DNA from 3 places in the Clostridium sp. LIBA-8553 genome. Region 2 is predicted to be linked to each of the others. Evidence: predicted binding sites of a transcription regulator. Region 2 holds the regulator's gene; each other region holds the start of a gene.

Region 1 (5,699 bases), 620 kb from region 2:
TGATAGTCATAGACTTATGAATAGTTGGGTGGATGAAGAAGACCAGATAAAATTTTATAAATATGATGATTTAAAAGAAGCTTATGATGAACATGGAGAAAATATATTGAAGTTCATAATAATAAAGCAAGAAAATGGCCTTGGAATAGAGGCTGCAAAAGATGAGTTTGAAAGTTTAGAGGGAGTAGATTTAGTTTATGCTTCTTGGGGAGGATGTATAGAGATAATGAAGAAAGGAACCTCTAAAGGAAGTGCAGTTAAGGTCCTTGCAGATAAGTTAGGAATAAAAATTGAAGAAGTAATATGCATGGGAGACAGTGGAAATGATGTATCTATGTTAGAGGAGGCAGGAGTAGCTGTAGTCATGGGAAATGCCCCAGATTTTATAAAGAAATATGGAGATTATATAACGGATACAAATGAGAATGACGGTGTTGCCAAAGCTATAGAAAAGTTTATTTTAAATTAAGTTTTATAGAATATTAAAATTTTTTAAGAATTGGCTTAGGCTAAATATGTTATAATTTAATAAAAAATAAAAGGGGTGTTAGGATGTTTAAAAAAATAGCATCAGATGCATTAGGATTAAGTGATATAGGTAAGGTTATAAGTCCTAAAGATTATGATAAGGTTGATTCAGATGATTATATAATGCATGAGGATGGAGAAGAAATATACTTCTTAATAAAATCTAAATCAGATGAATATTGTTTTACTAATAAGGCACTTATACATGTAGATGGAGCTAACGCTGTTAGTAAGAAGAGAAATTTATATAGATATGAATACTATTTAAATAATATAGGAAATGTGTCTTTAGAAACAGCTGGAACTGTAGATTTAGATGTTGAAATTAAGTTTTCTATAGGAGAAAAATATTTTTCAATAGATGTTGATAAAAAGCAATTAGAGCAATTAAAAGATTTATATAAGGCTTTAATAAAAATATCACAGATTAAAGCAGAAAATGCTATAAAATTAGAGCATAGCACTCAAACTCTTCAAATTGCTGCACAAGTAATGGGAAGTAATAGAGTTGAAAATAGTAATATAGGTAGTGATTTTAAACAAATTAATGAATATGCTTTCGATTGGATATCAAAGGCTAGAGAATCTTTTATAGTTAAAGACTTTGGTGAGATTTTTCAAAAGTATATTAATAATTAAAAGCTTTGAATTATAATATAGTTTTTAAAGGTTATTCTAATTAAAAATATTGGAATAACCTTTTTAATTTAGGATATTATTTTGTAGTAGATGATAGCAATACTTTGAGAAAGTAAGCCAGGTATTAAGAGCTAGCTAAAAATCAATATTCACCTAAAACAGAGCCTTTATTTAAATTACTTAATAAAGAAAATAAATCTCTTATAAAAGTAGAAAAATTTGATTTGACATATTATATTTAAAGTTATTAAATAAATTTATAGGCAATAATATAATTAAAAATATATATAGGAAAGGATGATAATATGTTTAATTTTACTTTTGATGAAAAAGAGTATAATTTATCAGAGGATAAGTTAATTTATTTCTTTAATGAAGATGTAGATGATTTTGATATAGATAAACTTTTTGAAATTTTAAATAACAGTGAGAAAGTTAGTTTTGGAAAGGCTTATTATGATGGACCTTGTGAAGAGTGTAAATTTGGATTGGATGAAAAAAGAAAGAGTTTTCCTTTTTTAGAGTTTAATATGTTTATTTATACTAAAAAAGGTAAGTTTGTAATAAGCAACATAGAAAAATCTTATGAAGGACTTACATATAACAAATTATTAAGAGCGAAAAAGGTTGATAAGAGTTATTTAGTTAACATAAATGTTTGTAAAAACTGTGGAAACTTTGCTGTTGAAGTTGAAGAACTTGATGTGTAAGAAGTAATATTGTTGGTATGTATTTTTAAGTTATAAAAAAAGCTTAAGAATACATACCAATTTTTGTTTTGGAAAATTTAATTATATAGAAACAAATTAATAGCTTATTTGACATAAAATAAAAGGCTTTAGATGGTATAATTTAATGCATATGATTAATAAAAAAACAAGAAAGGGGTATAACAAAATGAGTTTATTAAAAAAGGTTAGTAAAATAGCTCTAGGTATTACAATGACATCTTTACTTTTAATTGGATGTGGAGGAGAAGGGAAAAAAGCACAGGAGCCTATATCAGAAGATAAGCTACCAGTTGCAACTATAGAGGTTAAAAACTTTGGGACTATAGAGGCTGAATTATATCCTAATAAAGCACCTAATACTGTAAACAACTTCATAAGTTTAGCAAACAGTGGTTTTTATGATGGATTAACTATTCATAGAATCGTTAAGGGCTTTGTTCTTCAAGGAGGAGATCCAAATGGAACAGGAACAGGAGGGCCTGGATATTCAATAAAGGGAGAGTTTTCTTCTAATGGAGTAGAAAATGACATAAAACATGAAGAGGGAGTTTTATCTATGGCAAGATCTCAAAATCCGGATAGTGCAGGAAGTCAATTCTTTATTGTTACTAAAGATGCGCCTCATTTAGATGAGCAATATGCTGCTTTTGGAAAGGTTACTAAAGGCTTAGATGTTGTACATGAAATAGAGAAGGTATCAGTAGGTTCAAATGATAAACCAATAGAGGATGTTGTTATAGAGTCAATTAAAGTAGATACAAAGGGAATAGAATACAAAGAGCCAGAGAAAATCAAATAATTAAGTTAAAACAGAGCTAATAATTAATTAAAAGGAGCTTTTATCATATTGGAATTTATAAAATCTTAGTGTAAAATTATGTGTGAACATATGTTTGCATGGAGGCTTTATGAAGGAAGAGAGAAAGATAATTCATATAGATATGGATGCTTTTTATGCATCTATTGAACAAAGAGATAATCCTAAGTTTAAAGGTAGACCATTAATCGTAGGAGGAGATCCAAATAGAAGAGGGGTAGTTGCAACTTGTTCCTATGAAGCGAGAAAATATGGAATACATTCAGCTATGCCCTCTTTAACTGCATATAAGTTGTGTCCTAAGGCTATTTTTATAAAACCTAGAATGGATGTTTATAAGAAAGTTTCTAGAGAAGTTATGAATATTTTACATCAGTATTCAGAACTGGTTGAACCTTTATCTTTTGATGAGGCTTTTATAGATGTTACGAACACCAAAAAATGCAAGGGGTCAGCAACATTAATAGCTCTTGAAATAAAGGAGAGAATATTTAAAGAGGTGGGACTTACAGCCTCTGCAGGAGTTTCTTTTAATAAATTTTTAGCTAAAATGGCATCAGATTATAATAAGCCTAATGGTATAACAGTTATAACTAAAGATAAAGCAGATGAGTTTATAAGGAACTTACCTATAGGGAAGTTTTTTGGAGTTGGAAGAGTTACTAGAAATAAATTGAATAATATAGGTGTTTTTAAGGGAGAGGACTTGCTAAAATTTTCAGAAGAAGAGTTAATTGAAATATTCAGTGAGAGAGGAAAATTATTATATGAATTTGCAAGAGGAGTAGATAATAGGACTGTAAATCCATATAGAATTAGAAAATCTATTGGGAAAGAAATCACCTTAAGAGAAGACCTTGAAGATGAAGAGGAAATGATAGAAGTTTTAGAAGGAATAGCAGAGCGAGTTGAAGATAATTTAAGTCTATTAAATAGAAAAGGAAAGACAGTAACTTTAAAAGTTAAGTTTAGTGATTTTAAACATATAACAAGAAGTGTTACTTTAGAATATTTTATAAAAGAAAAAGAAGAAATAATGAGCTCTATTAAAGAACTTATGGGTTTAGTGGATTTTAAAAATAAGAAGGTAAGACTATTAGGAATAACAATATCATCCTTAGAAGAAAATATTCTAGTGGAAGAAAGTGAACAGTTAAGCTTCGATGTTTAGATAAATTATTAATTAGATGAAAACAAACTTTGATAATATAGAAATTTTTGAAATAACTAGTATAATAATATTTATGATTTATATTAATAATATCTATATTTAAGGATATTAAATTGAAATGGAGAGGAATTAATGAACTATATACTTCTAATAATCGGATTCGTTTTACTTATTAAAGGCGCAGATCTTTTTGTTGATGGAGCTTCTGGTATAGCCAAAAAGTTAGGTGTTCCATCAGTTATTATTGGACTTACCATTGTGTCTTTAGGGACTAGTGCACCAGAGCTTGCAGTAAGTATATCTGCTGCATTGAAAGGTAGTAATGATATTACTATGGGAAATGTTTTAGGTTCTAATATATTTAATCTTTTAGCAGCACTAGGATGTACTGCAATTGTGGCACCTCTAGTAATAAAGAAGTGTGTAATAAAAAATGATTTTATTGTAAACATAATATCAGCATTTGTTCTGTATGTATTTGCTTTCACTGGATTGGGAGGAAGTAAGGGGAATTTATCTAGAATGGATGGAGTCATACTAGTTTTAATGTGTATAGCGTATATACTGTACTTGATTTATACTGTTAAGAGATGTAATGATAAAACAAACGAAGCAGCTATTACTGCAGAAATAGAAGAGTTTGAAGAAGAAAATATAAAATCAGCTAATAGTACAGGAAAAAATATTGCCTTATCAATAATAGGTGTTGTTGGTATAGTACTAGGAGGAAAAGTAGTTGTCGATTCAGCTACTGCTATTGCTTTAGGCTTAGGATTAAGCGAAAAATTAGTAGGTCTTACTATTGTGGCCATAGGTACTTCGCTTCCAGAGCTTGTGACTTCATTAGTTGCGGCTAAAAAAGGAGAGAATGATATAGCTCTTGGGAATATATTAGGATCTAATACTTTTAATATATTATTAATATTAGGATTATCATCTTTAATAAGTCCTATAACTATAGCAGCAAGTTTATCAGTGGATTTAATATTCCTTATATGTGTAACATTATTTATAGGAACTTTAATTTTCTTAAATAAGAAGAAAGAAAAAATACTAACTAGATATGAAGGGGTATTGCTTTTAGCTCTTTATGTTGGTTATACTGTGTATATCATAATGAGAAATTAATTTTAATAACTGTCTTTATATAAGACAGTTATTTTTATATGAGTTTTAAGGAGAGTATAGAAAGATAATATAGATTTTAAATTTACGAGGGAATTAGATTAGGGTGGAGAAAATGTAATGGAGTTAAGGCTATAAGTAGTAATCAAAGGAGGAAAAGAAAATAGATAGTTTAATAAATATTTTTAGTAATTATAGTGGAATAGCTATATTTATAAGTTTGTTTATAAGTGTAATTATAGCTCTACTTGGAATAGTTCCATCTGTATTTGTTACTGGAGCTAATATAGTGTTTTTTGGTCCTGTAAATGGATTCTTGATTTCTTTATTGGGAGAAGTCATAGGAGGATGGATAAGCTTTAAGATATATAGAAAAGGTGTCAATAAATTCGTAGGTAGTATTGAAGGAAAATATAAATTAATAGATAGAATACTAGAGAGTGAAGGCAAAAGAGTTGGTTTGTTGATATTTGAAGGAAGACTACTCCCATTTGTACCTTCTGGATTTGTGACTTTAGCGGCAGCTATGAGTAAGGTTAATAGTTTAACATTTATAATAGCTACATTTTTAGGGAAAATACCATCAATTTTATTAGAGGTTTTAGTTAGTTATGGGATTATAGAGGCTTCGCATAAAGATATAAAAATTTTTATAGTTATTATAAGTTTAATTTTGATATATTTAACA
Region 2 (5,699 bases):
TAACTTAGATGAATTATCATAATTAAATCTTTATAGTATAAGAATTAAAAGGAAGCTAAAAAATATAGTTAGCTTCCTTTTAATTATCATCTTAATATCTGAAAACGATATTAGAATAGTGAGAGATTTAAATATATATTTGTGTTGTAATAAATATTACGTTTTTTTAGTTTATCATGTATATTATTTTGAAAAATGGTCATAATTAAAATAACTTGTTTTAATTGTATTGTTGTAATACATATATACGTATTACTCATAGTATTACGGTTATAAAATTAATATGTAACATTTTATTTTAGAAAGTTGAGTCGAAAATCAAAATTGCAAATTAGGTCAAAACATAACTAGAAATTCATTTTTAAAATTGTTTTTCAAACACAATATGTTTTTCTTAAAATATCCTCAATTTATAACTTCGCTAAATATACATTTAGCGAAGTTGTTGCGTTTTTTGAGCAAATATGCTACAATATAGTCATATCAAGGCTTTGAAAGGATTTTAGACTATGAATAATGAACAAAATCAATTCGAAAATTTTCAATACTCACAGGAAATTAAAGAATTACTCAATATCAATTTAAGTAATGATGATTTAACCAATCTAGATCATATATATAACTATTACGATTCTCAAAATATCCAACGTGATTACGAAGATTTAATTGAAGACATTTATATTTTAATTTTTAAAAGAAATTTTAGTATTACACAATTAGCAGATATATATAAGATGAATCAAAGAATAATAAAAAGATGGTTAAAAGAACTTGGTATGGACAAGCTTTTAGAAGTAGAAAAAGATATCAATTCTGTTGAAAAATTAAATTTTAAAAACGAATCAAACGATGAATTGCACAAAAACAAAAATCTTAAATTTGATTTTATAGAGAAATCGAAGTATCCAAAACGAGTTATTGAGTTTCTAAATTACCTAGAAAATGTAAAAGGTAAATCTTTGAATACAATAAAAGGATACTCAGTTGACTTAGGATTATTTTTTAAATTTTTAAAAGTATATAAAGGTTTAGAAAATAATATTGAATTAGAAAAAATTGAGGAAGTTGAAGTTTCTGAGCTAGGTGATAATTTTATAAAAGACATAACCTTATCTGATATATATGCATTTTTAGCTTTTTTAGAAAAAGTAAGAAATAATAGCGCTTATGCAAGAGCAAGAAAAGTTGCTACATTAAAGTCTTTCTTTAAGTTTTTAAATTCAAAAATAAAAATAATAGATGAAAATCCAACTGTAGAATTAGAATCACCTAAAATAAATAAAAGACATCCCGTTTATTTAACTCTAGATCAAAGTATAACCGTGTTAAATTCAATGGATAAAACAAACAAAAATTACTATAGAGACTACTGTATACTTACTCTATTTTTAAATTGTGGAATGAGATTATCAGAACTTTGTAACATACAAATAGAAAAAATCAAAGGAGATACCTTAACTATCATAGGTAAAGGTAACAAAGAAAGAACTGTATATTTAAATGAGGCTTCAATTTCTGCTATAGATAGTTATTTAAAAAATAGAAATGATTCAAAGGCTACGGAAGAAGCTAAAAAATATCTATTTTTATCTAGCAAATATCGACCTATAAATAAAAGAAGTGTTGAAATGTTAGTTAAAAAACATATAGAAAATGCAGGGTTTAAAGATCAAAAATATACCCCTCATAAACTTAGACACACAGCTGCTACGCTAATGTATAAGTATGGAAATGTAGATATAAGAAGCTTGCAGAATATCTTAGGGCATGAAAATATTTCTACCACTCAAATTTATACCCATGTAGATGATGAAACTCTAAGAAAGGCTGTTAACACCAACCCTTTAGCTAATATTAAATAGCTTAATTTGCTTGGATTTTTACGTTTAATAACTTAAAATTATAAAGAAAATACGGGTATAGAACATATGTTCTATACCCGTATTTTTAGCATTTTTATCTATAAAACTACTCTTTTATTTTTAGCTTTCTAACCCCTGGGAATACTTCTTCTGTCATCTCTTCCATTGTTAAATCATCATTTAAATCTATATCTTCAAGGTATTCTATATGATCAAAAGCATCTTCATACTCGTCTTGTCTAGCTAAATACTCTTCCCAAGTTTCTGTTGTAAGTTCTTCTTCAACATCATCTTCTACTTCTTTATTTTCTTCTTCAGTAAGCTTTTTTAAAGCTTCTTCTATTTTTTTATTCTCTTCAACTTCTTTTGCTATATCCGCTATTTTTATAGCTTTTGTATCTACCCCTTGCATCTCTAAACAATCGCCACAATTGTCGCAAATTTTCCCGTTATATACATCGCAATAATCATCGTTATTAAACACTTTTTTATCCATAAAGTCACCTCTTAATTTGAAAATCATCTTTTCATTATAACAAATAAGTTGAGTTTTATCAAATAAAACTCATTTTTATACTTAAAAATATCCTTATTTCCTTATTCTTTCTAGAAAACAAATTTTAATTTTTTCTTTTTTATAAATCATCTTATAATTTTTTAGATATGAGAACATAAGTTTGCTATGTTCCTATTCATATGATATAATATTACCAAAGAATCGTGAGGTGCAATTACTATGATAGTTAAGGAAAGTTCAGATAAACAAACTCAAATATATAATTTTTTAGTTGAATTTACAAAATCAAAGGGGTATCCGCCTTCAGTTAGGGAGATATGTCAAGCTGTTAGTTTGAAATCAACTTCAACTGTTCATGGACATTTAAAAAGATTAGAGAAAAAAGGATTAATATACAGAGATCCAACTAAGCCAAGAGCTTTAGAAATAGTGGAATTATCCACTGAAGAAAAAGAGCTTATAGACATACCTATTATAGGAAAGGTTACTGCTGGTATGCCTATTTTAGCTACAGAAAACATAGAAGATATGTTTCAAATCCCTATAAACTACGTTAAGCATAATAATGATTTGTTTATTTTAAAAGTTACTGGAGACAGTATGATAGAATCAGGAATATTAGATGGTGATTTAGCAATAATAGAACAAAAAAACGTAGCTTCAAACGGTGATATTGTAGTAGCTTTAATAGAGAATGAAGCAACTATAAAAAGATTCTTTAAAGAAGATGGATTTGTAAGACTTCAACCGGAAAACAAAAATTATGAACCTATAATAGTTCCAGACTGTTCCGTTTTAGGTAAATTAGTAGGAATATATAGAGCGTATTAACAAAAAAGAAAGCATCATTTGGTGCTTTCTTTTTTGTTTTATTATTTTTTATTTTAGGAATTTAATTTGCTTTCTAAAACCTCCTTTTCGTGTTTTAAAGCTTTTATATCTAACTCCAAACTTCTCTTTTCTAATTCTAATCTATTATCAAACGCCTCTCTAAGCTTCTCAGACTCTTTTTTTACCATTTTAGAGTATTTATCCTCTAATAACTCTAACTCCTTCTTGTGGTCATTTCTCATGGCTTCTATAAGCTTTTTATAAGATTCTACCTCTTCTTTATAAGAGTTTTCTTTTTCTACATAGAAATTTATTCTTTCTTTTAAGGAATCTTTTTCTAATTCTAAAGATTTTATATGAGATTCTTGTTCTTTTATAAAGTCTCTCTCTTTTTCCAACGCTCTTTTCATCTCTTCATTTTCCTCTTTTAAGGATTCTAAAGGCTTTAGAGATGCTATTTCCTCCTTGTTTTTTTCTATTAAATCATAGTTTCTAGATACCAATTGAGATAAAGTACTCTTATCTTTTTCTAATATTTTAATAGTTTCTTTAAGCTCATCAACTTCTTTTATTTTAGCTTTATTTTCTTCTTTTAAAGATTTGTCTCTTTCTATAAACTCTTCTTCTCTTCTTTGCATTCTCTCTATAGTTACATCTTTTATAGAAAGTTTCTTTACAAATTCCTCTTCTGCTCTTTTGCCTGCATCCTCACTCATTTGTAAAGATGTTAAAAATAATTGATTTATCTTATTTAGATAATCCTGAAAAGATTCTATTTCTAACTTTCTTTCTATCAGCGTTGATTTAGAATTTTCTAATTCGTATAAGGCTATTAAGGCATCTAAACACTGTCCTTGGTTCCCAAATTCATCAGATGCTATTTTTTTAAATTTATCGAAAGTTTCTTCAGTAACTCTGAAACTTTTTACTTTTAATTCTTTGTTTCTACTCTCCTCCAAAACTATGCCAACCTTTCTTTATGTAATACATTTAGTAATATTATATTTGTAATACGTAATATTACTATATTTTGATTATACAGTATTTAAGAAATTTATTCCATAAAAAACGCCTTAAGTTATAAAACTTAAAGCGTTTAAAGTAAAGTTTCAATTTTTTATATTAACAACTAAATTAAAATTTTATTTAAAAATATTATTTAGAGCTATTAATACACCTATTTTAGCATGATCAAAAGTTAATCCACCTTGTAAATAAGCTATATAAGGCTCTCTTATAGGTGCGTCTGCTGAAAGTTCAATTGATGAACCTTGGATAAATGCTCCTGCTGCCATAATAACTTCATCTGAATATCCTGGCATAGCCCATGGTTCACATTCAACGAAAGAATCTATTGGTGATGCATATTGAACACCCTTACAGAATTTTATAAGTTTTTCTTTATCGTTGAATTTTATAGCTTGAATTATATCACTTCTCTTATCTGTATATTTAGGAAGCACCTCAAAACCTGCAAGTTCCATTATTCTAGAACAGAATATAGCGCCCTTTAAAGCTTCCATTGCAACATGAGGAGCTAAGAATAATCCTTGATAGAAATCTTTCATAACTCCAAAAGTACATCCACACTCTGCTCCTATACCAGGTACAGTTAGTCTATAAGATGCTTGCTCTACGTATTTTTCTTTTCCTACTATGTATCCACCAGTTGGAGCAATTCCTCCGCCTATGTTTTTAATTAATGAACCCGCCATTAAATCTGCACCAACATCTGTAGGCTCTATTATATCTATAAATTCTCCATAACAGTTATCAACAAATACTATTAAATCTTCTCTTAATTCTTTAATAGCTTTTATAGCTTCGCCTAACTCTTTAACTTGGAAAGCGTTTCTCCAACCATAACCAGTTGATCTTTGCATATGTATTAGCTTTATTGAATCATCTTCTTTAATCATCTCTAAAGCTTTTTCTATGTTAATCTTTCCATCAACAAGATCTACTTGTTTGTAGTTAACTCCATATTCTTTTAATGAGCCTATGTTTTCTTCTCCACTTATACCAATTACACTATGTAAAGTATCATATGGGCTACCAGTAACAGCTAATATAGTGTCTCCTGGTCTTAAGTTACCAAATAAAGCTGTTCCTAAAGCATGAGTTCCATTGACGAAGTGTGGTCTAACTAAAGCTTTCTCAGCATTAAAAATTCTAGCATAAACTAAATCTAAAGTATCTCTTCCAATGTCTCCATATCCATAACCTGTTGAATTAGTAAAATGACTATCTGAAATTCTTTCCTCTTGGAAAGCTTTAAGAACTTTTAATTGATTATATTCTCTTATCTCATTATATATTTTAAATTCATTTTCTACATCAATTATAGCTTGATTATAAAGCTTTAAAGTTTCATCTGTGAAACCATATTGGTTTTTTAGTAATTCTATAGTTGCATTAAGCATTATTATACCCCCGCATTATTAAAATATCGTACATTTATAAATATTATCATATAGAAAAAAAATAGG
Region 3 (5,699 bases), 1.3 Mb from region 2:
TATTTTAATTTTGTTTTTATCTTTTATTATGATTTCTTTTTCAACTAACTTATTTAAAACTCTACTTAAATGGCGATAGCTTGTACCTAATAAATCAGCTAAGTTTGAGTAATTATCAATTGTAACTATATTTTTATGATTTATATTTAAAAGATAACTAGCAAGTTTATTTTCTAGGGGATAAATAATAGTTATTGAGCTTGTTAAGGATTGGCTAGCAAGCTTGTTAGAAAGGCTTTGAGTTATGTACATAAGAAAGTTAGGATCTTTAAGAGCCGTTGAATTTACTATGTTTAAAGGAATCCCTATGCAAAGACTAGATTTTAATACTTTAATACTACAATTTGCTTTAATTTTAGAGATGACTTCTAAATCGCCTATTAATTGGATTGGCTCATAGAATTTTAAAAGCAAAGATTTTCCATTGGGCAGGGTTTTATATACCTTTGCTTTACCATCGACAAAAAAATAAAAGTACTTAAGTTCTTCATCCATAAAGCAAATATGCTCATTTTTTTTAAACATATGAAGTTCTAAAAAAGGTAAAATTTCTTGTGAAAATATGGAATTAAGATTATATTTGTTTATTAATTCAATCAATTTAGCTTCATTTTTTACTACTATCAATGGCTTACCTCCTATAAAAACAAATATTATTATAAGACATATGTCATAACTATACATATAGTATACATGATAAAATAAATTTGTTTAATAGATATAATTAAAATGTTTTCTAAATTCACTGTAAAATTGCCTTAATACTTTAAATTCTATACAAAAGAGTGGTCAGCATGTATTTGCTAACCACTCTTTGTTTTTAAATACTACTTAATTCAAAAAATAAATTTTCATCTTCCTTAAAGTTATATAAATAACGTGAATTATTCCAATCGGTTATATCATTAATATTTTTACAGCAAATTCTAGAGCTACAATCTTCTAAGATATCACAACATATGTTTTTAGGAGTTAGAATATCATTGTTTTTGAGTAGTTCCAATATATCATTAAAATAATCTTCAACATAAGGAGTAATAAAAGGATAAGCATCACATTGAGAATTTAGGTAATCATAAATAGGATCTTTTTTATAATCCCAATCTATATAAAGTTCAATCAGTTTTTCACTTATATCAAAAGGTATATTAGATTTTATAATATTACAATTTACCAAGTTATCGTCTATTGTAAGAACTTTAACCATACATTCACCCAATCCTTTCATAATGGTCCTCCTATAAATTTATACAAATTAAGTTTTATATTAATTTAGGCATTAATAGGTTTTGTTTTGGAGGAGTACTTTATCAAAACAAAAAGGAAAGCAACTATTAATACCTAAATGAGATGGCTTTTTAAATATTTTATTAGTATATAATATGAAAAAAACACCAAAATAATTCTGAATTATCTGAAAATTTAGAAAATATTGAAAGAGTAATAATTATTATTAAAAAAGAGTTTGACATATAAAAGAGAGAGAATTAAAATATTAATATGCGAACTTATGTTTGGTTTTAGAAGAAACCAATCTGGTAATAATATAATGAAATGATTTAAATAAATTTAATATACAACAAACTACATATGGGATGATATCAAATAAAGGTTTTGTTTAAGATGAATGTTGATTGTTAGCGATCACTTCAGAACTAGCTAACAATTAGCACTAGTTTTAAAACATAGAGCAAATAAAAAAATAGGGTTATTAGTGAGAGTAAAGACTTACTAAAGTTTATATGTTTATTAAGGAGATTTTTATGAAAGATAAGATAATAGTAAAAGGAGCAAAAGTACATAATTTAAAAAATGTAAATTTAGAAATTCCTAGGGATAAGCTTATTGTTTTTACTGGACTTTCAGGTTCAGGAAAAAGTTCTCTAGCTTTTGATACAATTTATGCAGAAGGGCAAAGAAGATACGTAGAGTCTTTATCAGCTTATGCAAGACAATTCTTAGGACAAATGGATAAACCGGATGTTGAGTCAATAGAAGGACTTTCACCTGCAATATCAATTGATCAGAAGACAACTTCAAGAAATCCAAGATCTACAGTAGGTACAGTAACAGAAATATATGATTATTTAAGATTATTATATGCTAGAGTTGGGATTCCACATTGTCCTAAGTGTGGAAAAGAAATAACTCAACAATCTGTAGACCAAATAGTTGATCAAATAATGGAGTTACCAGAGAGAAGTAAGATAATGATTTTAGCTCCAATAATAAGAGGAAGAAAAGGAACTCATGAAAAAGTTCTTGAAAATATAAAGAAACAAGGTTTTGTTAGAGCTAGAATAGACGGAGAAATTTATGACTTAACAGAGGATGAAGTAAAGCTTGAAAAGAATATAAAGCATAATATTGAAGCTGTTGTTGACAGAATAATTGTTAAGGACGGAATTGAAGGAAGATTAACAGATTCTATAGAAACTTCTCTTAAAATGGCTGAAGGTTTAGTACTAGTTAATATAATTGGCGAAGAAGATAGACTTTACAGTGAACATTTTGCCTGTGCTGATTGTGGTATAAGTATAGATGAACTTGCACCAAGAATGTTCTCATTTAACTCACCTTTTGGAAAATGTGAGAGATGTGATGGATTAGGAACATTAATGGAAATTGATGAGGATTTAGTTGTTCCTAATAAGGATTTAAGTATAAGAGGTGGAGCTATTTCTACTTGGGGAGATTCAAGAATGAAAGAAGAGTCTTGGACTTATTGTGTTCTTAAAGCCTTAATGGAAAAATATAAATTTGATTTAGACACTCCTTATAAAGATTTATCTAGCAAGGTTAGAGAAGTTTTAATGTACGGAGAGCCAGAAAAGTTAAAGGTTACATACACAAAAGAAAATGTAACAGCTGTGTATAATCACTCCTTTGAAGGAGAGATAAATAATTTAAGAAGAAGATACATGGAAACTGGATCAGATGCCATGAAAGCTGAAATAGAAAAGTATATGAGTGATAATCCATGTCCTAAGTGTAAAGGAGCAAGACTTAAACCAGAAGCTCTTGCAGTTACAGTAGGTGGAAAAAATATATTTGAATTTACAAGTATGGCAATAAGAGAAGAGTTGGAATTTATAAACTCAGTAGAGTTTTCAGAGAAAGACAAGATAATAAGTAGTCAAATTATAAAGGAGATCCAAGCCAGATTAAGTTTCTTAATAAATGTTGGATTAGATTACTTAGATTTAGCTAGAACTGCAGGAACATTATCAGGTGGAGAAGCTCAAAGAATAAGACTTGCAACTCAAATAGGATCTCAACTTATGGGGGTTCTATACATCCTAGATGAGCCTTCAATAGGACTTCACCAAAGAGATAATGATAGACTTATAGCTACTTTAAAACAGCTTAGGGACGTTGGAAACACTCTTATAGTAGTTGAACATGATGAAGATACTATGAGAGAAGCAGATTATATAGTTGATATAGGACCAGGAGCAGGAGAACATGGTGGACAGATAGTCGCTGCGGGAACATTAGAGGAAATTATGGAAAATAAAGATTCTTTAACTGGTCAATATTTAACTGGAGCTAAAAAAGTTGAACTTCCAGAGGAAAGAAGAAAAGGAAATGGAAACTTCATAACAGTTAAAGGTGCTAAGGAAAATAACCTTAAGAATGTTACTGCTAAATTTCCTTTAGGAACTCTAACTATGGTTACTGGAGTTTCAGGATCAGGAAAGAGTACCTTAGTTAATGAAATTCTTTATAAAGGATTAAATAAAATAGTTAATAAGGCTAAGGATTTACCAGGTAAATTTAAAGAGATAACAGGATACGAAAATATCGATAAGATTATTGATATAGACCAAAGTCCTATAGGAAGAACTCCAAGAAGTAATCCGGCGACATATACTGGAACCTTTGATATTATAAGAGAACTTTTCTCACAAACTCAAGAGGCTAAAATGAGAGGTTATAAACCAGGAAGATTTTCTTTCAATGTAAAAGGTGGAAGATGTGAAGCTTGTAGTGGTGACGGAATAATAAAGATAGAGATGCAATTCTTATCTGATGTTTATGTTCCATGTGAAGTTTGTAAAGGAAAGAGATATAACAGAGAGACTTTAGAAGTTAAATATAAAGGTAAAAATATAGCTGATGTATTAAATATGACTGTTGAAGAAGCTTTAGAATTCTTCGAAAATATTCCAAGAATAAAGAATAAACTTCAAACCTTAATGGATGTTGGTTTAGGTTATATAAGACTAGGCCAACCTTCAACTCAATTATCAGGTGGAGAAGCACAAAGAATTAAACTAGCTTATGAACTATCTAAGAGAAGTACAGGAAAAACATTATATATTTTAGATGAACCTACAACAGGGCTTCATATACATGATGTAAATAGACTTGTTAAAATACTTCAAAGATTAGTTGATGGAGGAAACACAGTTATTGTAATAGAGCATAATTTAGATATGATTAAATGTGCAGACTATATAGTGGATTTAGGACCAGAAGGTGGAGATAAAGGTGGAATGATTGTAGCTACAGGAACTCCTGAAAAGATAACTGAGGTTGAAGAATCATACACAGGTAAATATCTAAAAAAATACCTTTAACATAGGAATATAATTTGAAAAAATAAATATATTATTTAAGAATAGAGTATTTAATTAGCTATCAGAATTTATGGCTAGAGGTTCTGATAGCTATATTTATTGTTAAGGAAATTTAGGAAAGTTAAAAAAGTACTAAAATTAAAATATAAATATCATAAAATTGTCTTTTTTAGATGATATAATAATTAAGAGTTTCTAATTATTGATTATGAAATTGTAATCTTTTATTGTATAATCAAGTTATTAAATAAAGTAAAATATAAAAGAAATATAAAATATGTAGAGGTGAAGTGATGTTTTCGAAACTAATGACATGGGTTTTTGGAATAATATTTATTGTAATTCTATATTCCATAATTTATTATGCGTTAAAGATAATGTATAAAGATGTTAAAGGCGGGAAAAAGAAAAAAGCCCCTGGAAAGAAAGCACATGGATTAGAAGTCTTAAAAACAATATCAAATGGAACATTAGGCGTTGGCTCGGTTATACCAGTGACTAGTACCATTTCCATTGGAAGAAGAGAAGATAATTCAATAGTGCTAAATGATCAGTTTGTATCCTCATATCATGCTAAAATTTATGTTAAAAACAATGATTTTTATTTAGAAGATTTGGCAAGTACAAATGGTACATTCATAAATGAATCAAAGATAGAGGGAAGAGTAAGATTAAAAGTAAATGATAAAATAAGAATGGGAAGCACCGTATTTAAGGTTATAGGATAGAAGAGGTGATAATATGAATACTACTTTAAAGTATGAGAAAAGGATGTTGCTATTAGTCTATCTTTTATGCTTGGCCTTATTTACCAATATAGCTGTAAAGCAGACACCTATAGATAAGATGGCTTTTATAATAGCAGGTATATTAATAGTTATTATTGGATTTTCACATTTTATAATAAGGAAATTCTATCCCGATGGAGATAAGTATATATTTATCTTTGCATCGGTTTTAGCCGTGGTTGGAATAGCAGTTCTTTATAGATTAGACCCTAAATTAGCAATGAAGCAATTAGTTTGGTTCAGTTTAGGAATAGCAGTTTATATGGGAATTGTAATAGTTATGCCAGATTTAAAGAGTTTTGCAAAATACAAGTATGTTTATATGGGT

Evidence for each region. The regulator LexA, encoded in region 2, represses DNA repair genes until DNA is damaged. The targets are predictions, from matches to a motif close to CNAACANNTGTTNG.
Region 1: the regulator LexA is predicted to act here: its motif matches at 2,781-2,794, upstream of dinB (DNA polymerase IV).
Region 3: the regulator LexA is predicted to act here: its motif matches at 1,504-1,517, upstream of uvrA (excinuclease ABC subunit UvrA).

The regions. Positions count from the first base shown of each region.
Region 1 is NZ_CM173489.1:2,271,778-2,277,476, reverse strand. It holds gene AC2JAQ_RS10025 (Cof-type HAD-IIB family hydrolase) at 1-469, shown strand, start outside; gene AC2JAQ_RS10020 (PH domain-containing protein) at 553-1,167, shown strand; gene AC2JAQ_RS10015 (DUF3785 family protein) at 1,473-1,877, shown strand; gene AC2JAQ_RS10010 (peptidylprolyl isomerase) at 2,065-2,697, shown strand; gene dinB (DNA polymerase IV) at 2,807-3,886, shown strand; gene AC2JAQ_RS10000 (calcium/sodium antiporter) at 4,019-5,014, shown strand; gene AC2JAQ_RS09995 (TVP38/TMEM64 family protein) at 5,232-5,699, shown strand, end outside.
Region 2 is NZ_CM173489.1:1,656,493-1,662,191, reverse strand. It holds gene AC2JAQ_RS07370 (DUF3892 domain-containing protein) at 1-22, shown strand, start outside; gene AC2JAQ_RS07365 (tyrosine recombinase XerC) at 855-1,862, shown strand; gene AC2JAQ_RS07360 (hypothetical protein) at 1,969-2,358, opposite strand; gene lexA (transcriptional repressor LexA) at 2,599-3,210, shown strand; gene AC2JAQ_RS07350 (hypothetical protein) at 3,264-4,169, opposite strand; gene AC2JAQ_RS07345 (methionine gamma-lyase family protein) at 4,353-5,633, opposite strand.
Region 3 is NZ_CM173489.1:334,869-340,567, forward strand. It holds gene AC2JAQ_RS01395 (cyclic nucleotide-binding domain-containing protein) at 1-627, opposite strand, end outside; gene AC2JAQ_RS01400 (hypothetical protein) at 821-1,228, opposite strand; gene uvrA (excinuclease ABC subunit UvrA) at 1,764-4,583, shown strand; gene AC2JAQ_RS01410 (FHA domain-containing protein) at 4,877-5,311, shown strand; gene AC2JAQ_RS01415 (FtsW/RodA/SpoVE family cell cycle protein) at 5,325-5,699, shown strand, end outside.